DNA from 3 places in the Neobacillus sp. MER 74 genome. Region 1 is predicted to be linked to each of the others. Evidence: a T-box and tRNA genes for the amino acid it is inferred to sense, from the RefSeq annotation. Region 1 holds a T-box; the other regions hold tRNA genes.
What was found. A T-box is a leader RNA that pairs with one kind of tRNA and senses whether it is charged. The one in region 1 lies ahead of tyrS (tyrosine--tRNA ligase), so its partner is inferred to be a tRNA-Tyr.
Positions count from the first base shown of each region.

Region 2: it has a tRNA-Tyr gene. The T-box ahead of tyrS (tyrosine--tRNA ligase) is inferred to sense a tRNA for this amino acid. The anticodon was not compared.
Region 3: it has a tRNA-Tyr gene. The T-box ahead of tyrS (tyrosine--tRNA ligase) is inferred to sense a tRNA for this amino acid. The anticodon was not compared.

Region 1 covers NZ_JAMAUV010000008.1:80,830-88,338, reverse strand. The annotation lists gene M3610_RS15140 (cation:dicarboxylate symporter family transporter) at 1-550, shown strand, start outside; gene tyrS (tyrosine--tRNA ligase) at 668-1,921, opposite strand; T-box leader at 1,969-2,193, opposite strand; gene M3610_RS15130 (transglycosylase domain-containing protein) at 2,338-5,178, shown strand; gene acsA (acetate--CoA ligase) at 5,246-6,964, opposite strand; gene M3610_RS15120 (GNAT family N-acetyltransferase) at 7,189-7,509, shown strand, end outside.
Region 2 covers NZ_JAMAUV010000001.1:826,141-833,649, forward strand. The annotation lists gene nfsA (oxygen-insensitive NADPH nitroreductase) at 247-996, opposite strand; gene trmL (tRNA (uridine(34)/cytosine(34)/5-carboxymethylaminomethyluridine(34)-2'-O)-methyltransferase TrmL) at 1,048-1,521, opposite strand; gene M3610_RS04080 (amidase domain-containing protein) at 1,595-2,470, opposite strand; gene queG (tRNA epoxyqueuosine(34) reductase QueG) at 2,555-3,685, opposite strand; gene M3610_RS04090 (B3/B4 domain-containing protein) at 3,795-4,466, shown strand; tRNA gene M3610_RS04095 (tRNA-Gly) at 4,545-4,618, opposite strand; tRNA gene M3610_RS04100 (tRNA-Leu) at 4,897-4,978, opposite strand; tRNA gene M3610_RS04105 (tRNA-Leu) at 5,006-5,091, opposite strand; tRNA gene M3610_RS04110 (tRNA-Cys) at 5,134-5,207, opposite strand; tRNA gene M3610_RS04115 (tRNA-Gly) at 5,216-5,290, opposite strand; tRNA gene M3610_RS04120 (tRNA-Gln) at 5,295-5,369, opposite strand; tRNA gene M3610_RS04125 (tRNA-His) at 5,399-5,474, opposite strand; tRNA gene M3610_RS04130 (tRNA-Trp) at 5,486-5,559, opposite strand; tRNA gene M3610_RS04135 (tRNA-Tyr) at 5,565-5,649, opposite strand; tRNA gene M3610_RS04140 (tRNA-Phe) at 5,699-5,771, opposite strand; tRNA gene M3610_RS04145 (tRNA-Asp) at 5,777-5,853, opposite strand; tRNA gene M3610_RS04150 (tRNA-Met) at 5,856-5,929, opposite strand; tRNA gene M3610_RS04155 (tRNA-Val) at 5,948-6,023, opposite strand; tRNA gene M3610_RS04160 (tRNA-Glu) at 6,062-6,136, opposite strand; tRNA gene M3610_RS04165 (tRNA-Ser) at 6,155-6,246, opposite strand; tRNA gene M3610_RS04170 (tRNA-Asn) at 6,252-6,326, opposite strand; rRNA gene rrf (5S ribosomal RNA) at 6,341-6,457, opposite strand; partial or broken rRNA gene M3610_RS04180 (23S ribosomal RNA) at 6,586-7,509, opposite strand, start outside.
Region 3 covers NZ_JAMAUV010000026.1:43,060-50,568, reverse strand. The annotation lists rRNA gene rrf (5S ribosomal RNA) at 41-157, shown strand; tRNA gene M3610_RS24220 (tRNA-Thr) at 183-258, shown strand; tRNA gene M3610_RS24215 (tRNA-Leu) at 310-394, shown strand; tRNA gene M3610_RS24210 (tRNA-Gly) at 458-532, shown strand; tRNA gene M3610_RS24205 (tRNA-Leu) at 540-628, shown strand; tRNA gene M3610_RS24200 (tRNA-Arg) at 649-722, shown strand; tRNA gene M3610_RS24195 (tRNA-Pro) at 731-807, shown strand; tRNA gene M3610_RS24190 (tRNA-Ala) at 825-900, shown strand; tRNA gene M3610_RS24185 (tRNA-Met) at 923-999, shown strand; tRNA gene M3610_RS24180 (tRNA-Ser) at 1,025-1,117, shown strand; tRNA gene M3610_RS24175 (tRNA-Tyr) at 1,143-1,227, shown strand; tRNA gene M3610_RS24170 (tRNA-Trp) at 1,231-1,301, shown strand; tRNA gene M3610_RS24165 (tRNA-Leu) at 1,354-1,435, shown strand; gene M3610_RS24160 (helix-turn-helix transcriptional regulator) at 1,726-1,938, shown strand; gene M3610_RS24155 (DUF2178 domain-containing protein) at 1,931-2,323, shown strand; gene M3610_RS24150 (GntR family transcriptional regulator) at 2,499-3,179, opposite strand; gene M3610_RS24145 (TRAP transporter substrate-binding protein) at 3,788-4,819, shown strand; gene M3610_RS24140 (TRAP transporter small permease) at 4,872-5,426, shown strand; gene M3610_RS24135 (TRAP transporter large permease subunit) at 5,423-6,697, shown strand; gene M3610_RS24130 (C-terminal binding protein) at 6,716-7,509, shown strand, end outside.

The DNA of each region.
Region 1 (7,509 bases):
CTTTATTATTGTGGTCCTTGGCATTGTCGCAAAAATAGCCGGCTATAATATTTTTAAGCTATTAGCTTACTTAAAAGACGAATTAATTTTAGGGTATTCCACCGCAAGTTCGGAAACCGTCCTTCCGAAAATCATGGAAAAAATGGAGCGAATCGGCTGTCCGAAAGGGATTACTTCATTCGTGATTCCGACTGGCTATTCCTTTAATCTCGATGGTTCAACCTTGTATCAGGCAATTGCAGCACTGTTCATCGCACAAATGTATGGTATTCATATGAGCATTGGACATCAGATTACATTGGTCCTTATTTTAATGATTACCTCGAAAGGGATTGCGGGTGTCCCCGGTGTTTCAATTGTCGTCCTGCTTTCCACCTTAGGAAGTGTTGGTGTTCCTGTCGAGGGCTTGGCGTTTATTTTAGGCGTAGACAGGCTGCTGGACATGGCCCGTACATGTGTAAACATTGTTGGTAACTCACTAGCTGCTATAGTTATCACTAAATGGGAAGGTCATGAAGTTAAAGAACACATCGAAGAACAGGCTGCCTAAGCTGTCATATGGGAACAGGCACAACTAGTGAATATAGCTGGTTGTGCCTGTTTGGTTTTTTGCAAGGATTCTGTTCCAGCCCAAAAAAAGGGCTTTGAACCCAAAGCCCTTCTCCTATTAGTATTTGATTAATGTGTACTTCTTCTTACCTCTTCTAACAATTGTAAATTGTCCTTCGATCCGATCGGTTTCTGCTAATACATAAGCGGTATCTGTGATTTTTTCGCCATTAACTGTGACGGCACCATTTGAAATGTCTTCCCGTGCTTGACGCTTGGATGGAGAAATTTTCGCTGCAACTAAAAGGTCGACCAAATTCTCCTCATTTTGTGAAGTATATGCTGGTACATCTTTAAAACCCTGCGCAATTTCCGTCGCTGAAAGACTGCTTACATCCCCACTAAATAATGCCTGAGAAATTTTGATAGCCTGCTGTAAGGAATCTTCTCCGTGGATCAAACGAGTCATTTCTTCTGCTAATACCTTTTGGGCCTTACGAAGATGAGGCTCTTCCTGAACAGCACTTTCTAATTGTTCAATTTCCTCGTGCGAAAGGAATGTGAAAATCTTTAAGTATTTAACAACATCGGCATCTGCGGTATTAATCCAGAACTGGTAGAACTCGTATGGCGTTGTTTTTTCAGGATCTAACCAAATCGCACCGCTTTCCGTTTTCCCAAACTTAGTACCGTCTGCTTTGGTCACAAGCGGAATCGTTAACCCATATGCCTTCGAGCCTTCTGGTTGAACTTTACGGATTAATTCCAACCCTGTAGTGATATTCCCCCACTGGTCACTTCCTCCGATTTGCAATTTACAGTTATGGTTCTCATACAAATGAAGGAAATCCATCGCTTGTAAAATGGTGTATGTGAATTCAGTGAATGAAATTCCTGTCTCAAGGCGATTGGCAATAGTGTCTTTTGCAAGCATATAATTCACGCCGATATGTTTACCAATATCACGCAAGAATGTAACGACATCCATAGAGCCTGCCCAATCATAGTTATTAACCATAATAGCCCCATTTTCGCCTGCAAATTCGAAAATAGATTCAAGCTGCTTCTTAATTCCCGCTACGTTATCTTGAACTGTTTCAAGAGTTTGCAGCTTTCGTTCTTCGCTTTTTCCACTTGGGTCACCAATTAATCCTGTTGCTCCGCCAACTAAGACAATCGGACGGTGTCCATGCTGTTGAAATCTTCTTAATGTTAAAAACGGCAGTAAATGGCCGATGTGCATACTATCTGCGGTTGGGTCGACACCGCAATACAAAGAAATTGGCTCCTTACTTAAGGTATCCTTTAACCCCTCTTCATCCGTTTGCTGGTAAATAATCCCTCTCCAAGTCAAATCTTGTAATAAATCCATAAATATTCCCTCCAATAATGTAAAAAAATAAAAACGCCCCTGCAAAATGCAGGGACGTAAATTTACGCGGTACCACCCAGCTTGAGGAATAGGAACATTCCTCCAACTCATAAAATTAACGGTTTAGACCGTTCTCCACTACTGTCAATCAATCTTCACAGAGAAAGCTCAAGGACGTAATTCATTCTTCTATATGTATCAGCTTGCACCACCGCTGACTCTCTACAAACAGGGATAGAAGAACTACAGTTGGTTCCCTTCATAGCTTTTTATTAAATTAATGTATAGCTTTTTTTACCATAATTATAGTTACTTGTCAAACACAACTGGAAATTTCAGATAATGTAGAACTTTGTCAGTTTTTATACCTTTGATATGCTATAATGTATGTGATTTTAGATGAGGTGATACTATAGATGGTTGAAAAATTACAAGCATGGCTCGAAAAATCAAAATCCGTACTGAACATATTTACCCATAGAAAAACGGTTAAAAGTGCAAGAATCACATATCAAGTCGTTTGGAATCTGTTTCTCCTTGTACTAACAGTAGTAATTCTGGGTGGATCATTTGCAACAGGTGTCGGTGCTGGTTATTTTGCCTCACTTGTTAAAGATGAACCTGTCCGATCCTATGACAGCATGAAAAAGGACATTTATAACTACACGGAAACATCTGAGTTATATTTTGCTGATAATAAATATCTTGGAAAACTCCGTACAGATTTAGAACGAGAAGAAGTAAAGCTAGAAGATGTATCCGATTATTTGGTGAACGCAGTTGTTGCGACTGAAGACGAATACTTCTACAAACATAAAGGTGTCGTACCAAAAGCCGTATTTCGGGCAGTCTTCCAAGAAGTGACAAACTCCGCGGTACAATCCGGCGGTAGTACCTTAACACAGCAATTAATTAAAAATCAAATTTTAACCAATGAAGTTTCATTTCAAAGAAAAGCGAGTGAAATATTACTTGCACTTCGTTTAGAGAAATTTTTTGATAAAAAGGAAATTTTGGAAGCTTATCTAAACGTGTCTACGTTAGGAAGAAACTCGTCAGGACGAAATATTGCTGGTGTCCAAGCAGCGGCAAAAGGAATCTTTGGTAAAAAGGCAAGTGATTTAACACTACCACAAGCAGCCTTCATTGCAGGATTGCCTCAAAGCCCATTCGGATATACGCCTTTCACAAGAGAAGGGACGATAAAAGAACCAAAATATCTTGAACCAGGTCTTACAAGGATGAAAACGGTCCTAAAAAGAATGTTTGATGGTGGCTATATCACCCAAAAGCAGTATACAGAGGCCTCTGCCTATGATATTAAGAAGGATTTTATCAAACCTGTCGCAAATCCACTCGAAAAATATCCTTGGCTAACAGTCGAAATTGAAAAGCGTTCCACTGAAGTTTTAACTACCGTCTTAGCAAAAAATGATGGGATTTCAGAAAAAGAGTTAAAGAACGATGATAATCTCGCTTATAAATATCAAATTTTAGCTAGAAATGCTCTGCGTCAAAATGGATACAAGATTCATTCGACGATTGACAAAAAAATCTATGATGCTATGCAGAAGGTAAAGGATAATTATCAATATTACGGACCTGATAAACCTCAAGAAAAAAAGGATCCAGAAACTGGAGAGGTCAAAACGGTTATGGAACCTGCTGAGGTGGGAGCAGAGCTGATTGAAAACAAAACTGGAAAAATTATCAGTTTTGTGGCTGGAAGGAATTATGATGATCAACAGCTTAATCACGCAACCAATGCCATTAGACAAAACGGCTCCACAATGAAACCGCTTCTAGTGTATGCACCTGCGATTGAGTTAGGAAAAGCAGCTCCAGGCACACCGCTGCCTAACGTAGCATTAGCTTTAGCGCCCGGCAGAAGTGATCCATGGCCGCAAAACTATGACTATCGCTATAGCGGATTGGTTTCAGCACGATATGCTCTGGCGAAATCTTATAACGTTCCTGCTGTTAAACTATACAAGAGTATAGTAGAGCAGCGTCCTGCCAAGTATCTTGAAAAAATGGGATTTACCTCTTTACGAAAAGACGATTATACAAATCTAGCCACCTCAATTGGCTCGATGACAAATGGGGTAACAATTGAAGAAAATACCAATGCATTCAGCACCTTCGCTAACAATGGTAAATTTATTGATGCTTATATGATTGATAAAATTGTTGATAAAAATGGCAAGGTTATTTATCAGCATCAGGTAACACCCGTTAAAGTCTTTAAACCGCAAACAGCTTATTTAACCCTCGATATGATGCGAGACGTTGTTAAAATGGGAACGGCAGCAGGTGTTAGAAGCCAATTAAACTTTAACAGCGACTGGGCAGGGAAAACAGGAACAGGAAATCAATATATTGACTCCTGGTTTGTTGCTTCAAACCCTAATGTCACCTTTGGTCTTTGGAGAGGATATGATACACCAAAATCGCTTCAGACATCTGGAATGTCTTATAGTGCACGGACCAATAACTTATGGGCAAAGTTAATGAACGCTGCCTATAAAATTAGGCCAGATTTAATTGATCCAGACAAGTCATTTAAAATGCCAAAAGGAATCGTGAAACGCTCCTATTGTGCTGTTTCAGGAATGCTTCCTTCTGAAGCTTGTTCAAAAGCAGGTTTAATCGAAAGTGATTACTTTAATGTCAATAATGTACCTACAAAAGTAGACGATAGCTTAATTGAAGCAAACTATGTCACTGTAGGTGACAAAAAATATTTAGCCTTAGACTCTACACCAAAAGAGTTTTCCCAATTTGGTCTCGTCTTAAATCCTGATTTTATTAAGCGGATTGTTGGAAGTAACTTCCACAATTATAGTCAACTGATTCCACAGAAGGATCGTTGGGGAAAAATTCTTGTTTCAACCGCAAGAATGTACGATAACGGAAAAACTCCTGCTAGTGTTAGCGTAAACGCAAAAGGAAATACCATATCATGGTCAGCCTCAGGGGATAAGGATGTTGTTGGTTACCGCATCTATCAAGGTGGGGCAAGTGCTAAAAAAGTAGGAAGTGTAGTCAATGGCTCTAAGCGGTCATTTAAAGTGGGGACCGGATCTTTCTATGTAACGGCAGTTGATATTGCCGGCAGGGAGTCTGCTCCATCGAATTTAGTCGATGCAGGAGTGATTATACCAACGGAACCAACGAACCCCGTTGTACCGAATGACCCAAACGTTCCAGCTCAGCCGAATCAACCGACTAATCCGACTAATCCACCAACGCCGTAAATAATTAAAACGCACCGACTGCAATGTGTCGGTGCGTTTTATTATTTTCCTATTGTTCAGCTGGTTTTTAATCTTCCATCGTAGAAAGGTCACCAGTTGGAAGGTTTAGTTCCCATGCCTTTAGAACCCGTCTCATGATCTTACCGCTTCTTGTTTTTGGCAGTTTATCACGGAAGTCAATTTCACGTGGAGCAGCGTGAGCGGCTAGTCCTTTTTTGACAAACTGACGGATATCTTCTTTTAGTTCGTCTGTAGCTGAGTAGCCGTCCCGTAGTGCTATAAACGCCTTAATGATTTCCCCGCGAACTGGGTCTGGTTTACCGATGACACCAGCTTCTGCAACAGCAGGATGCTCAACAAGCTTGCTTTCTACTTCAAACGGTCCAACACGCTCCCCTGAAGTCATAATGACATCATCCACACGTCCTTGGAACCAGAAATAGCCATCCTCGTCCATATAAGCTGAATCGCCTGAAACATACCAATCACCTGGCATAAAGTAAGATTCATATTTCTCAGGGTTATTCCAAATTGTATGCATCATAGAAGGCCAGCCCTTTTTAATCGCAAGGTTCCCCATCCGGTATGGAGGCAGTTCGTTTCCTTGATTATCAACAATCGCTGCTTCCACACCTGGAATTGGTTTCCCCATGGAACCAGGCTTAATTTCCATACAAGGATAATTACTAATCAGCTGCGCACCAGTTTCTGTCATCCACCAGTTATCATGAATGCGCTTATTGAATACTTTTACTCCCCATTTAACTACCTCTGGGTTTAAAGGCTCTCCAACACTCAGGACGTGGCGGAGGCTGCTTAAGTTGAATTTCTTCACCAACTCATCACCTGCACCCATTAACATCCGGAACGCCGTTGGTGCACTGTACCAGACCGTTACTCCAAAGTCTTCAATCATTTGATACCAAGCTTCTGGACTAAACCGCCCTCCTACAATCACATTTGATGTTCCTGTAAGCCATGGTCCAAAGATTCCGTATGTTGTCCCTGTTACCCAGCCTGGGTCAGCTGTACACCAGTATACGTCGTCTTCTTTTAAATCGAGCACCCATTTTGCTGTTTGATAATGCTGAATCATGGCATTATGTACATGCAGTACGCCCTTTGGTTTCCCAGTAGACCCGGATGTATAATGCAGGATGAGACCATCGGTTCTGTCTACCCATTCAATTTGAAGATCTTTACTTGCAGATTCAAATTTTTTCAGAAAGTCAATGTATGGTCCTTGTTCATCTACATTCCCACCAATAAGGAAAATAGACTTAAGAGCTGGCAGCTCTTGAACAGGTACACGTTCCAACAGTTCAGGGGTGGTAACTAAAACCTTCGCCTCACTATCTTGCAAGCGGTCCCTGACAGCCCCTTCCATAAAAGCTTCAAATAATGGACCAACAATTGCCCCAAGTTTGATGGCACCTAATACCGTAAAATAAAGTTCAGGAGAGCGCGGCATAAAAATAAAAACACGGTCGCCTTTATCAACATCCCCGAATGTTTTTAACACATTGCCCGCTTTGTTTGATAGTTCTTTCATTTCCTTAAAAGTATACTTTTCATTTCTTGAACCATCTCGATAATATAGGGCTACTTTATTTTTCCGGAAGGTTTTCGCGTGACGGTCGATGGCCTCATAAGCCATGTTGACAAGACCTGTTTCACTCCATGTAAATTCCCCTTCCGTTTCTTTCCAATCAAAATCCCTATACTTTTCTTGATAATTTACTAGATTATGATCCCCTTGTACGACTGGTAACGCTTCCACTTTCATTCAATCTCCCCCTTTGAACTTATTTTAAAATTACTATAGTACAAATATATACTATTCGCAATTTTTTAAAAAGTAAATTATATACATTTTTTATTTTTACTTACTAAATGCCTAGAAAAATATTATTTTTATCTTACAGAAAATTTTGTGAAGTTACTTATCATTGATAGATTTTATGTATAATAGAATTAATATTGATGGATTTTCCCAAGGTAGGTGATCGTATGGAACACAAAAAGACATACAATGCCAAACAATTAAAAACACCCCATGGTTCTATAATTATTGAAGGACCCATTAATGCAGATAAACTGGCAGGATTTGATTTCCATGAAGACCTCATTGCATTCCGCCAGCCCCCGCAGCAGCATCAGGCCTTAATTGGAATAGCAAACCTTCCAGAAGGCAGAATTATTATTGCCAGACATCAAAATACTATTGTCGGCTATGTGACCTTCCTATACCCTGATCCGCTTGAACGATGGTCAGATGGCAAAATTGAAAATTTAATTGAACTAGGCGCAATCGAAGTCATTCCAAAATAT
Region 2 (7,509 bases), on a different contig from region 1:
TGTGGTTAGCGTCTATCTTTTTTGTAACAATAAAAAGAATCTTCCTCTTTTCATTTTTATAAGATAGGCTATAATAAAACTATATGTGAGACAAGATAGAAAAATGTATGACGAAGGAGGATTACATAATTATGAACACTTTCATCGTTTGTTTAGTAATGGTCGCATTTTTAGCGGCAATCTTCACATCAGGTTATAATGACAAACCAGGTTCAACCAAATAAAAGCTGCCAATTGGCAGCTTTTTTAGTGAAGATCCAGTTTATTTTTTTGAATAAATTCCTTCATATACATTCTACTCTTCCTATCAAGCATCCTTGCCATTTGTTCTGTCCAACGGTCTTTTCTTTTCCCGCCTGTCCGCTCTTCATAGTAATTAGAAATTAAGTTATCATAATTCTGCAGCTGGCTAATGTATGCCTCTGTATCTTGTTCATATTCGTCTTCATGATAAACATGTTCAAATGACAACCTCGGTTTTTTTTCATTTAGTTTAGTCGGAAAACCAACTGCTAGGCCAAACAAAGGAATAACCCGCACTGGTGTTTTTAAAATCTTTGCTACCTCATCTAAATTATTTCGAATTCCACCTATGTAACAAATTCCTAACCCCATCGATTCTGCGGCAATCACTGCATTTTGTGCGGCTAAAGATGCATCGATGAGGGCTACCATAAACTTTTCCGTGCTTTCAAGCGAAGGGGCTACATTTACCTGTTCATTCTCTCCAATAATGGTATGGCGGTATAAATCCGCACAAAAGACAAAAAAGTGGCCATTTTTTTCAACATATTCCTGATTACCTGCAATCTCTGCTAATTTTTTCTTTATTTCTTTGTCTTTCACACCTATTATAGAGTAAGCCTGAATAAAGCTGGACGTGGATGCAGATTGAGCACAAGTAACAATTGTTTTAATTTGTTCGTCTGTTAGTTGCTTGTCCTCAAATTGGCGAATAGAGCGGTGGTTTAATATTGTTTGGATTACTTCATTCATAACAATCTTCCTTTCCATTACACAAAAGGAGGCCCTTTAGGCCCCCTCGGATTATTGTAGATGCGCATAGTTTTGCTGTCTTAGCGCTTCATAGATAAGAATGGCGGCTGTATTGGACAGGTTTAGAGAACGAATATTTTCATTCATAGGAATCCTCAAGCTGACTTCTTTATTATTTTCAATGACATCTTTCGGTAGTCCTGTTGTTTCACGCCCAAAGATAAAATAATAATCTTTGCCTGAATGACTGTAATCAAAACTGCTAAAAGCCTTCTGCCCAAATTTTGTAATATAAAAAAATTCACCGCCTGCATTCTTCTCATAAAAATCATCAAGAGAATCATAGTAGAAGATATTAACGTGTTCCCAATAATCGAGTCCTGCTCTTTTTAACATTTTGTCATCCGTAGAAAAGCCTAACGGACGGATTAGGTGTAAATTTGTATCTGTCCCTGCACAAGTTCTTGCAATATTTCCTGTATTGGAAGGGATCTGCGGTTGAAATAAAACAACATTAATTGACATGGAAATCACCTCATGTAAAAACTCTACATGCAATTATACCATTATCATAGACCCTTTCAATAATTAAGCATCCTTAATCGATGATTGAAAAAAATCTGTACTTTATATTCGGGGTATAGGCAGATGAATCTTCATATGCCCAATACCTCATCCGACTATTATACGTATGGGCATTAACTAACGGCATACCATTTGCGTCCTTACCTGTCACAATCGTATTATGATTAAACCGTCCATCCCCTTCAAAATCGTAACAAATTATATCGCCCAATAATAATTGATCCGGACTGTTCACTTCCCTGGCCCGTAAACCTATTTTCGAATTAGCGAAGTATCCCTTTAGAGAGTGTGCCACTGCCCAACTATAGCTATAATTGCTCTTTTGGAGCCACCAGCCTGCTGCCCGATTAGGATAGCCTCTCATAGGTGCACCGCCACTATGAAGGCATTGTGATATAAAATTGGTGCAATCATTCTCAAACTTTTTATATGCAGGATTGTAGCTATTCCACCACCTTTCTGCATATTGCACAGCCTTTAATCTGTTATACTGATAGCTTAATCGTTCATCCTGATCCTTTACATCCAATTCTGTTGGAAACTGATAGGTTTCTTGCGCTCCATAAGGGCTGATTTCCTCGTCCATCACTAAAGCATTTTTATAAAACTTAGCTAATCTTTCTTCCACTTCTTCTTCCATATACAGTAATTCCTTTTGCTTGATTAAATATTGATAATGGGCTTGATATTTTACTGTTTGAAATTCATCTTCTTTATCTATTTCAATTATTTTACCGGAAGTTTTTACTTTTACAATTTCAGCGGATCTTTTTGCAAAGGTGCTTTGCTTCATATCAGCCTTTGGAAAAAATACTTTAGGAGTAGTTCCTTTATCGCTAACAAATTGATTTGCTCTTTTTTCAAATAACTCTTGTATCAAATGAAGCATATTCTTCACCCCTTTCATTCATACATATGATAGTCAGCAGAATTTAATCAAAAAAATGAGCGAACCATTTTAGTTCGCTCATTTTTACCTATAAAAATGTAGTCCTTTTTCAATTTCTGTTTGTACTTCAAGATTTGTTTCTTGTTCTTGTGCCTTTTTTAATGCAGATAATGCTGTCTCACCGCCAATTTTCCCAAGGGCCCAAGCAGCTGTTCCTCTTGAAACGGGATTACCCTCTTTCTCTAGAATGTCTACTAAATCTGGAATAGCTGATTCATCTTTAAAATGTGCCAGGGCAATAATGGCATTCCGTTGAATTGGCTTTTTCCCTCTCCAAGCACCAGAAACATTTCCGAATTTAGCTTTAAACTCTCGATTACTTAATTTTAGGATCGGCTTTAATAAAGGTTTCGCAATTTCAGGAAGTGGTTCTAGTTCCTCATGAAAATGATAGTTCTTCCCTTTGTTAACAGGACATGCAGTCTGGCATGAATCACAACCATAGATGCGATTACCAATTTTATCTCTATACTCATCTGGAATAAACGTTTTTGTTTGAGTTAAAAAAGAAATACAGCGCTGTGCATTAATCTGTCCACCTTGGACCAGGGCCCCTGTGGGACAAGCGTCCAAGCACTTTGTACAGGACCCGCATTGATCTTCTATTGGAGTATCAGGTTCAAAAGGTATACTTGTGATCATTTCGCCTAAATACACATACGACCCAAACTCCGGTGTAATAATGGCGCAGTTTTTCCCACTCCAACCAATTCCAGCACGTTCAGCTACAGCTCGATCTGAGAGCTCTCCAGTATCGACCATCGATTTTAACCTCGCATCAGGTACCTTTTTGATGATAAAATCCTCTAACTTTTTAAGACGATCATTAAGCACATGATGATAATCAAGCCCCCATGAGGCCCTGCTGAAAATCCCTCTCCGCTCACCCTTCTTACTTTCGACACGGTGATTCATCTTGGAAGGATAAGCAATCGCAATAGAAATGATCGAACGTGGTTCCTCTAGTAATAGTGAAGGATTCACTCGCTTCTCAATATCTGGTTCTTCAAATCCTGATTGGTAGTTAAGTAACTGCTGCCTTATTAGGCGATTTTTTAATTCAGAAAACATGTCCGCTGTTGTGAAACCAATTTTATCGATTCCTATTTCTTTACTATAGGCAATCAGTTCTTCTTTTAAATCCTTGACTTCCATTTGGCCCCTCCTTCCTTAGAAATGATTTATTAAAATATTGGTAGTTAAATTATTAGATGCACATCATTTTATGATAAACTATTTCCATTGATTTTTGGAGGTGGAATGGTTGGAAATTAATCTATCTGAGGAAGTAACCCAGCTAATACCTAGTTTTAAAGTGGGGGTAATTGAATATAAAAATATCAATGTCGGTGAGTCGCCGCAAATGATTAGAGGACGGCTTCAGCTCTTCCAAGAGTCTATTTTTTTTGATTTAGAAAATAAAAATGTTAGCGAACTCTCTGGCATTCAGGAATGGCGTTCGGTTTTTAAAAAGTATGGGAAAGACCCGAATCGATATCGTCCCTCAGTCGAAGCGTTATACAGAAGAGTTCAAAAACAAAATTATCTTTCATCTATTCAAAGTGCAATTGATATAAATAATTTTTTCTCCTTACAATATCAAGTACCTATTGGAATATACGATCAGGATAATTTAAATGGACCCGTGAACATTCGATTGGGAACGGAGGGAGAAGAGTATACTGGGTTGAATGGACGAAAAAACTCTTTGCATCGCCTGATTGTATCATCAGATAATCTGGGGCCCTTTGGAAGTCCCTTCGTCGATTCTGATAGAGCACCAGTAACGTTAGCGACCAAAAATGCCCTGCAGATAATCTATTTGCAGCCGTCAACCAATGTTGAAAACTCGAGGAGACTAACAGAGTCATTGATGAACATGTTTACTCAAATACATGGAGGAGAAGCAACCTTCCAATTAGTCAGGTGTCCATAGGACATCTTTTTTCTTTATATAAAAAAACGCAATTCATCGTTCTCTTATGTAACGATAAACTGCGTTAGTTAATATGTATGGAGCGGGTGATGGGAATCGAACCCACTACATCAGCTTGGAAGGCTGAGGTTTTACCAGTAAACTACACCCGCATTTTTAACAGTTGATGAATCATTTATATCAGCAACTGACCCTTATTATATTACACACTATTTTTACTATAGTCAAGGGGAAAATGCAGATTTTGTCGAAAAAGATTACAAAGGGGGGTGCGGATATTCACGTCCCTCACAATGGCCGAAGAACGGACATATCTATTCGTTACCGTTGACTGCATTTTTCTTTAATCAAGGGAACGATTAGGGTCTATAACCTTAATCAAAAAAAGTTGCCCATAATTATATGAGCAACTTTTTTTAAAACCATTTGATACCGGTGATCGGGGTCGAACCGATACTCCTCACGGAACACGATTTTGAGTCGTGCGCGTCTGCCAATTCCGCCACACCGGCGCGTAATAAAATGTTTTGATAAAGCAATGCCGAGGACCGGAATCGAACCGGTACGGTAGTCACCTACCGCAGGATTTTAAGTCCTGTGCGTCTGCCAGTTCCGCCACCCCGGCGAAATCTAATTACCTAGTCTTATATATACTTGGCAAATATTATGGAGGCGGCAACCGGATTCGAACCGGTGGTAAAGGTTTTGCAGACCTCTGCCTTACCACTTGGCTATGCCGCCATAAATATTGGAGCGGAAGACGGGATTCGAACCCGCGACCCCCACCTTGGCAAGGTGGTGTTCTACCACTGAACTACTTCCGCAAATTGGCTGGGCTAGCTGGATTTGAACCAACGCATGTCGCAGTCAAAGTGCGATGCCTTACCGCTTGGCTATAGCCCAATGTTTACTAATTTTGAATTTTAATATAATGGGGCGACTGATGGGAATCGAACCCACGAATGTCGGAACCACAATCCGATGCGTTAACCACTTCGCCACAATCGCCACAGTATAATTGGCAGGGGTAGTAGGAATCGAACCCACACCAAAGGTTTTGGAGACCTTCGTTCTACCTTTAAACTATACCCCTATAAATGGTGGAGGGGGACGGATTCGAACCGCCGAACCCGGAGGGAGCGGATTTACAGTCCGCCGCGTTTAGCCACTTCGCTACCCCTCCACATACTATTCATAACACTCGCATCTAGTGCAAGCAAAAAAACTAAAGGTGGCTCAGGACGGAATCGAACCGCCGACACAAGGATTTTCAGTCCTTTGCTCTACCGACTGAGCTACTGAGCCACAAGTGGCGGTCTGGACGGGACTCGAACCCGCGACCTCCTGCGTGACAGGCAGGCATTCTAACCAACTGAACTACCAGACCAATTGCGGGGACAGGATTTGAACCTGCGACCTTCGGGTTATGAGCCCGACGAGCTACCAGACTGCTCCACCCCGCGACAATTATAATGTAAATATGGTGGAGGATGACGGGATCGAACCGCCGACCCTCTGCTTGTAAGGCAGATGCTCTCCCAGCTGAGCTAATCCTCCAAATTAATGAAAATTATCTTCACTAGCGTAAAAAACTTTGGTGACCCCTACGGGACTCGAACCCGTGTTACCTCCGTGAAAGGGAGGTGTCTTAACCGCTTGACCAAGGGGCCATATCGTTTAAAAAGTTATGGCGGAGAGCAAGGGATTTGAACCCTTGAGACAGGGTTACCCGCCTACACGATTTCCAATCGTGCTCCTTCGGCCACTCGGACAGCTCTCCATATATGGCTCCGCAGGTAGGACTCGAACCTACGACCGATCGGTTAACAGCCGATAGCTCTACCACTGAGCTACTGCGGAATAATATAATTACAGCCTGGCAACGTCCTACTCTCACAGGGACGCGTGTCCCAACTACCATCGGCGCTGAGAAGCTTAACTTCCGTGTTCGGTATGGGAACGGGTGTGACCTTCTCGCCATAATTGCCAGACCATATATTCGACACTATTTTATTATAATGTCTTTTTCATATTTTTCAAGAGGAAAATTTAATTTTTTTCATTCCCTCAAAACTAGATAATGCAGAAGAAGTTTGTAAACTCAGAGTTCACCTTAAAATTGGTTAAGTCCTCGAACGATTAGTATCAGTCAGCTCCACATGTTACCACGCTTCCACCTCTGACCTATCAACCTGATCATCTTTCAGGGTTCTTACTAGCTTGCGCTATGGGAAATCTCATCTTGAGGGGGGCTTCATGCTTAGATGCTTTCAGCACTTATCCCGTCCGCACATAGCTACCCAGCGATGCTCTTGGCAGAACAACTGGTACACCAGCGGTGCGTCCATCCCGGTCCTCTCGTACTAAGGACAGCTCCTCTCAAATTTCCTGCGCCCACGACGGATAGGGACCGAACTGTCTCACGACGTTCTGAACCCAGCTCGCGTACCGCTTTAATGGGCGAACAGCCCAACCCTTGGGACCGACTACAGCCCCAGGATGCGATGAGCCGACATCGAGGTGCCAAACCTCCCCGTCGATGTGGACTCTTGGGGGAGATAAGCCTGTTATCCCCGGGGTAGCTTTTATCCGTTGAGCGATGGCCCTTCCATGCGGAACCACCGGATCACTAAGCCCGACTTTCGTCCCTGCTCGACTTGTAGGTCTCGCAGTCAAGCTCCCTTGTGCCTTTACACTCTGCGAATGATTTCCAACCATTCTGAGGGAACCTTTGGGCGCCTCCGTTACTTTTTAGGAGGCGACCGCCCCAGTCAAACTGCCCACCTGACACTGTCTCCCACCCCGATCAGGGGTGCGGGTTAGAATTTCAATACAGCCAGGGTAGTATCCCACCGACGCCTCCACCGAAGCTAGCGCTCCGGCTTCTCAGGCTCCTACCTATCCTGTACAAGCTGTACCAAAATTCAATATCAGGCTACAGTAAAGCTCCACGGGGTCTTTCCGTCCTGTCGCGGGTAACCTGCATCTTCACAGGTACTATAATTTCACCGAGTCTCTCGTTGAGACAGTGCCCAGATCGTTA
Region 3 (7,509 bases), on a different contig from region 1:
TCAGCATTATCTAGTTTTGAGGGAATGAAGCCTCAAATAGTCTGGCAGCATTGGCGAGAAGGTCACACCCGTTCCCATACCGAACACGGAAGTTAAGCTTCTCAGCGCCGATGGTAGTTGGGACACGCGTCCCTGTGAGAGTAGGACGTTGCCAGGCGGTTTCTTAAATTTTAAACCTATATGCCGGGGTAGCTCAATTGGTAGAGCAACTGACTTGTAATCAGTAGGTTGGGGGTTCAAGTCCTCTCGCCGGCACCATGCTTCTTAATTATTGGAATTACATCAGCGGAAGCATACTTAATATAATATGCGGGTGTGGCGGAATTGGCAGACGCACCAGACTTAGGATCTGGCGCCGCAAGGCGTGGGGGTTCGACTCCCTTCACCCGCACCAAGTTTTTTTACGAAGTAAAATAAACAAAGTTTTTTGCGATAGCAAAATAACTTACCATAATTTGCGGAAGTAGTTCAGTGGTAGAACACCACCTTGCCAAGGTGGGGGTCGCGGGTTCGAATCCCGTCTTCCGCTCCATGATATTGCCGGGGTGGCGGAACTGGCAGACGCACAGGACTTAAAATCCTGCGGTAGGTGACTACCGTACCGGTTCGATTCCGGTCCTCGGCACCACAAAATAATTAAATTCATTTGCGCCCTTAGCTCAGCTGGATAGAGTGTTTGACTACGAATCAAAAGGTCGGGAGTTCGAATCTCTCAGGGCGCATTTTTTATCGGGAAGTAGCTCAGCTTGGTAGAGCACTTGGTTTGGGACCAAGGGGTCGCAGGTTCGAATCCTGTCTTCCCGACCATTCTTCTAATAACTTATGGGGTCTTAGCTCAGCTGGGAGAGCGCCTGCTTTGCACGCAGGAGGTCAGGGGTTCGATCCCCCTAGACTCCACCAATTACTTTAAAGACGATATTATGGCGGTGTAGCTCAGCTGGCTAGAGCGTACGGTTCATACCCGTAAGGTCGGGGGTTCGATCCCCTCCGCCGCTACCAATTAAGATTTTTTAATTATTATAATGGAGGAATACCCAAGTTTGGCTGAAGGGATCGGTCTTGAAAACCGACAGGCGGGTAACACCGCGCGGGGGTTCGAATCCCTCTTCCTCCTCCAGTTTTATCATTTGTTTTTTATATGTGGAGGGGTAGCGAAGTGGCTAAACGCGGCGGACTGTAAATCCGCTCCCTCCGGGTTCGGCGGTTCGAATCCGTCCCCCTCCACCATTTAGGGGCATAGTTTAAAGGTAGAACTAAGGTCTCCAAAACCTTCAGTGTGGGTTCGATTCCTACTGCCCCTGTTGAATATTGTCCACTAAAATTTCATAGCTTTATTTATGAAATTTTTATTATGCCGGTGTGGCGGAATTGGCAGACGCGCACGACTCAAAATCGTGTTCCGTGAGGAGTATCGGTTCGACCCCGATCACCGGTATCTTTATTTTATTACTTTTTCTTATCGTCAATTAGCAGTAGAATTGAGTTATATCAACGTTTTGAACGTCTACTTACAGTAATGTAAGTAGGCGTTTTTTGTTTGTCTTTAAGTTATTCTTTGCAGTTTCCTTCATGACAAAATTACTTCAAATCGTGTTCACTGGTGGGGGTAAATATCGATATGGCATTTTGAAGTGTAAAATATCTTTGACACCCCATTTATCATATTTTATAATCAAGATGTAAAAAACCTTTTACACCTTATAAAATCTAAAGGTGGCATAGTGAATGGAAAATAGAATTAAGGAGTACAGAGAAAAAAGCAGTCTTTCTCAAGGGAAGTTAGCAGAATTATGCAATGTAAGCAGGCAAACGATTAACGCTATCGAGAACAATAAATATGACCCAAGTTTGCAGTTAGCATTTGATATCGCAAGGACATTGGGAGTCGCCATGGAAGATTTATTTATCTCTGAGATTGGGGGAAAAAGGAATGAATAAAACCAAAAGTATTATCGTTATTTTAGTCTTTATTGTTTTTCTATCCATTGTAGGATTTACCTTATACAAATGGGTTAGTTATGGAACTATAGATGCAGCTGGTATTTTCTTTAGTTTTCTAGCGTTAAGCTATTTTTTTAATTTGCTTAATTGGGGCCATCATGAAGGTGGTGGTGAGAAAGATGAATTAGACAGGCATATTGAAACCCAAAGTGCCAAAATAGGTTATTATGTTCTCATGATTTTATCTGGTTTAATATTGTTTATTTCTGAAGGTACAGGCAGTTTCAATGAAATTGATAATTATCCATTGGTTATAGTAGTGGGTATAACTTTTGTTACAGTTCCGATTACAGAATTTATATATTCTAAGAAATACAGGTAAGTATACTAGAACCTATCTAATTAACAAACGAATAACATTATTTAAATAGCAAAATAGAACTTTTTAAGTTCAAGTTCGTTTTAAATGAAAAGAAAGCTCAGAAATGTTGATATATCAATGTTTCTGAGCTTTCTTCAGTTTTGTCGGTCACCATAGAAAACAAACTTTGCAGCTTCTAATTTGATTCTTCAATAGGTCCAAATAATTGTTCATTCCAATGTAACCTTATGTCCTCTTCTAAGGAACGCTTATGTTGTTGCAATGCTTCAATTAAGGAGGAGAGGTCACGATTTTTTAATGCTTCAAACATATTATGATGATCTTTGTGTCTTTTTAAGCTATTTTCAAAAACTTCACTGTACCCAACTCGTGCTAGTGAAATTATAGGGTTAATACTGTCATAAATGTTTTGAACCTTATGATTCCTAGCATATTGCACCAATAATTGATGGAACTCCTTATCTAGTTTACTGTAAGACTCATAAGAAAAGGGCTGTACTCTCAATAGTGAATCCATTTTTTCAATTATTTGTTTCATATCTTCTATCTGTTCATCTGATAAATGCTCAATAGCTTGTGCTGCCGCCCATGTTTCAACCATAAATCGAGCATCGAGAGCCTCCATACAATCTTTGAAACGTAATTGGGTGATGTATGTTCCTTTTCTTGGAAATATTTCGACTAACCCATCATGTACCAATTGATTTACCGCTTCTTTTACGGGTGATCGACTTACTCCATATTTATTTGCTAATTCAATGATATCCAATTTTTCTCCAGGTGAAAAAATCCCGCAAATAATTTCATTTCGAAGTTCTTTATATACTTGTGTTGCAAGAGCAGAAGTATCAATCATTATAGTAAATTAACCTCCCAAAATTCATAGGTAATTTGCAATACCTAACATGTAACATGTCACACTATTAATAAATTATAGGGGAATTATATACTTGTAGTCAATTTCTTGTGTGAAAGTAAATTACAAAAAAGACAATAAAAAAGAATTGACTGATTATTTATTTTATTCTAACATTACCTTGTGAAATATGAAATGTGAAATGTTACATGTCACAAATTATTCATTTACAATTTTTATGTTATCCATTCGGGTTAGAAAATTTGTTTATACTTTTAAAATTGGGGGTATAATCTCAGGAAATATTTTCCTTTTTATGGGAATTATATAGCACTTTACAATTGTTTTAAAAAATATCCAAAAATAAAGAAAATTAAGATATTGACAATTCGGAAAGTTAAAGATTAAGATGATGTTAGAGTTTTAAATAGTTATATATAGTTTTATAATATAAAACTCCGAGACTAATTTTGTCTCTTGTTTTTAGTTTTATTATGAAAACTAAGTTTTATAATATAAAACTAAAGGTGGTGATAAATTTTTTTTAGTATAAATGATACCGCTTTCAAAAAAACAAAAACCATTTTAATTGGGGGATGAGCGATTAAATGAAAAAGTTATTTTCAGTAGCGACTGGTGTAATTCTTAGTGCTTCTTTACTTCTTTCGGCTTGCGGGGGAGCAACAGAAAAATCGTCTTCCAATGAAGCTTCAGCCGGACCGGCTAAAACAATAAAAGTGGCAAATTATTTTGCTGAAAACCATCCGCAAAACGTTGCTTTAAGAGAAAAGTTCAAAAAGATTGTTGAAGAAGAATCAAAAGGAAGCCTAAAGGTTCAAATATACCCAAATAGTACGCTTGGAGCGGAAAAGGAATTTTATGATGGGGTTCGTAACGGGACAATTGAAATGGGCATTCCGGGCTTAATTATGCAAGCTGACATCCCAAAAATGGGTGTTCCAGAATGGCCATTCCTCTTTAAAGATTATGAGCATGTCAAAAAAGTTCTAAATGGAGAAATTGGTAAAGAACTAACAGCAGATCTTGAAAAACAACATGGTGTGAAACCGCTCGCCTGGAGTGCAAATGGTTTCCGTATGTTTTCTTCAAACAAGCCAATTAAGAGTCAGGATGATTTTGATGGACTACGATTAAGGATGCCAAACATTCCTAACTATATTACTCTCGGAAAACTTCTTGGCGCAAATGTCAGTCCGCTTCCTATTTCAGAAGTATTTACAGCGCTTGAACAAAAGGTTGTTGATGGCCAGGATAATCCAATTGCAACTTTGAGGGCTTCTGGATGGTATGAAGTTCAGTCGGATGTTTTAGAGTCAAAACATATGTTTAGCCCTAATATTTTCATTATTAACAGCAAGTTTTATAACAGCTTAACAAAAGAACAGCAAAAAATTATCGAAGATGCTTCCAAGGAATATGCAGATTATGAATTTGAACTAATGGAAAAAAGCTATGAAGATGATAAAAAATTCCTTGAAGAAAAAAATGTAAAGTTTAATACTCCATCTGATGAATTTGTAAAAGAAATGGAGAAAGCTGCCGAGCCTTTATATAAAGATATCTATAAGGAATATGACTGGGCAGAAGATTTGGTAAAACGAATTAAGGATGAGCAATAGAAAGGCATGCACTTTCTTAAAGCTCTTCTTTATAGAGAAAGGCGGGAAGAAGATGGAAAAGTTATCAAAATACTTGGAAACGATGTTGAACATTTTTATGGCGTTTGCTCTTTCCTTAATGGTCATTCTTGTTTTTGGAAATGTTGTTTTACGTTACTTCTTTAATTCAGGCATAACATGGTCAGAGGAAATATCCCGCTATTTATTTGTCTGGCTAACCTTTTTAGGAGCGATAGGTGCTTTTAAGGATAAAGAGCATCTTGGAGTTGATATGCTTGTAAAACGTTTGCCAACCGGATTGAAAAAGGTAGCACTGGTTATCAGTGATTTATTAATGCTATATGTTCTTTATTTGGTCCTTGATGGAAGCTGGAAAATGACCTTGATCAATTTACATAGCAAAGCTCCTGCAACAGGTCTTCCGCTTGCTGCTGTTTACGGGACAGGGATTTTAGTCAGTATTTCAATGGGGTTAATATTAATCAATAATCTTATTAAACTCTTAACTAATAAACTGACGGATGCAGAATTAGTGCTAATTAATGATTCTGAAGAAATGATTGATTTCCACGAAAAAGACTTGATAAAGGAGGGAAAACAAGCATGATTGGTGTGTTTTTAGGTTCTCTGCTTGGGACGATGGCTCTTGGGATGCCAATTGCTTTTGCACTTTTATTGAGTGGCGTTGCATTAATGTACTTTCTTGGGATATTTGATAGTCAGATTATTGCCCAAAACTTAATAAGTGGAGCAGACAACTTTCCTTTGATGGCTATTCCCTTTTTTATGCTTGCTGGGGAATTAATGAACGCTGGCGGGCTTTCCCAAAGAATCGTTAAAATGGCGATGTCTATGGTGGGACATATCAGAGGCGGCCTTGGTTACGTTGCTATCATTGCAAGTGTATTGTTTGCCAGCTTATCTGGGTCAGCTGTAGCAGATACTGCTGCACTAGGTGCCATATTAATTCCGATGATGGTAAAAAGCGGTTACGATGTTAACCGGTCAAGCGGGTTGATTGCGTCAGGAGGAATCATTGCACCAATAATTCCTCCGAGTATTGGATTTATAATTTTTGGAGTAACCAGCGGAGTGTCGATTACCAAACTTTTTATGGCAGGAATTGTACCAGGAGTCCTGCTTGGGGTAGGGCTTTGCGTTACCTGGGCGATTGTAGCCCATAAAGATCAAGTGACTGTACAGCCTCGAAAATCTATGAAAGAAATTTTGATCTCAGTTAGAAATGGTTTTTGGGCCCTGTTATTGCCTTTGATCATTATTGGAGGGCTAAGAGGAGGAATCTTCACTCCAACTGAGGCGGCTGTAGTTGCTGCTGCTTATGCGCTATTCGTTGGGCTGGTGGTGTACCGTGAATTGAAACTCTCAGAGCTATTTCACGTTCTTGTGAGAGCAGCAAAAATGACGAGTGTTGTTATGTTTCTAGTAGCTGCTGCATTGGTTTCATCTTGGTTAATTACCGTTGCCAACCTCCCTGAACAAGTTATTACTCTTTTGGAACCGTTATTGGATCATCCATTATTACTTCTTTTGATGATTAATCTTTTAGTAATTATTATTGGAACTGCGATGGATATGACACCTACGATTCTTATCCTTACTCCTGTTTTAATGCCTTTAATTGAGAAGGCTGGGATTGATCCAGTTTATTTTGGAGTCCTATTTATCCTTAATAATGCTATTGGTTTGTTAACGCCGCCTGTCGGTACAGTGTTAAATGTTGTCTGTGGAGTTAGTAAGATAAGCATGGAAGATATCATGAAAGGGATTTGGCCTTTCCTTCTAGTAGAAGTGGTGGTTTTGATTCTACTAATTTTATTCCCTGATCTTGTACTAGTTCCGCTCGAATGGTTTATATAACGTAAAGGGGATGTGGATATGGGTAAATTTAAAGTAGTCATTACCGATTGGGAATATGATGACCTTTGCTATGAAGAGCAGGTTTTTGAAGGGCATAGTGAAATTGAATTGGTCGGTGCCCAGTGCCGTACTGAGGAAGAAGTAATAAGTGCTTGCAAAGATGCTGACGGTATCATTAATCAATATGCACCTTTAAGTAAAAGAGTAATAGAATCTCTTGAAAAATGTCAGGTTATTACCAGGTATGGAGTGGGTGTAAATACAATAGATTTGAAAGCGGTTACGAAAAAGGGGATTTGTGTAGCAAATGTACCCGATTATTGCATGGATGAAGTTTCAGATCATGCATTAGCCCTTATCCTTTCCTGGACGAGGAAAATTGTGTTGGCAAGCAACCAAGTGAAAAATGGAAATTGGGATTTTAAAGTGACAAAGCCTATTCAACGATTTAGAGGCCAAACTCTTGGACTGGTTGGGTTTGGCAAGATTCCACAAGCACTGGCTGAAAAAGTAATACCCCTAGGCTTTAATGTTATAGCAGCGGATCCATACTTTCCTGCCGAAGAAGCAAAGAAAAAAGGTGTTACTCTGGTATCTCTGGAAACTCTTGCTGAACAATCAGATGTTATTTCGGTACATGCCCCGCTTACACCAAGTACTAAAGGAATGATAGGCAAGGAGCATTTTGCAAGGATGAAAAAAGCTCCATTGATTGTCAATACAGCAAGAGGTCCGGTCATTGACGAGCAGGCACTTATTGAGGCATTGCAAAACGGAAAAGTTTCCGGTGCAGCATTGGATGTTCTTGAAGA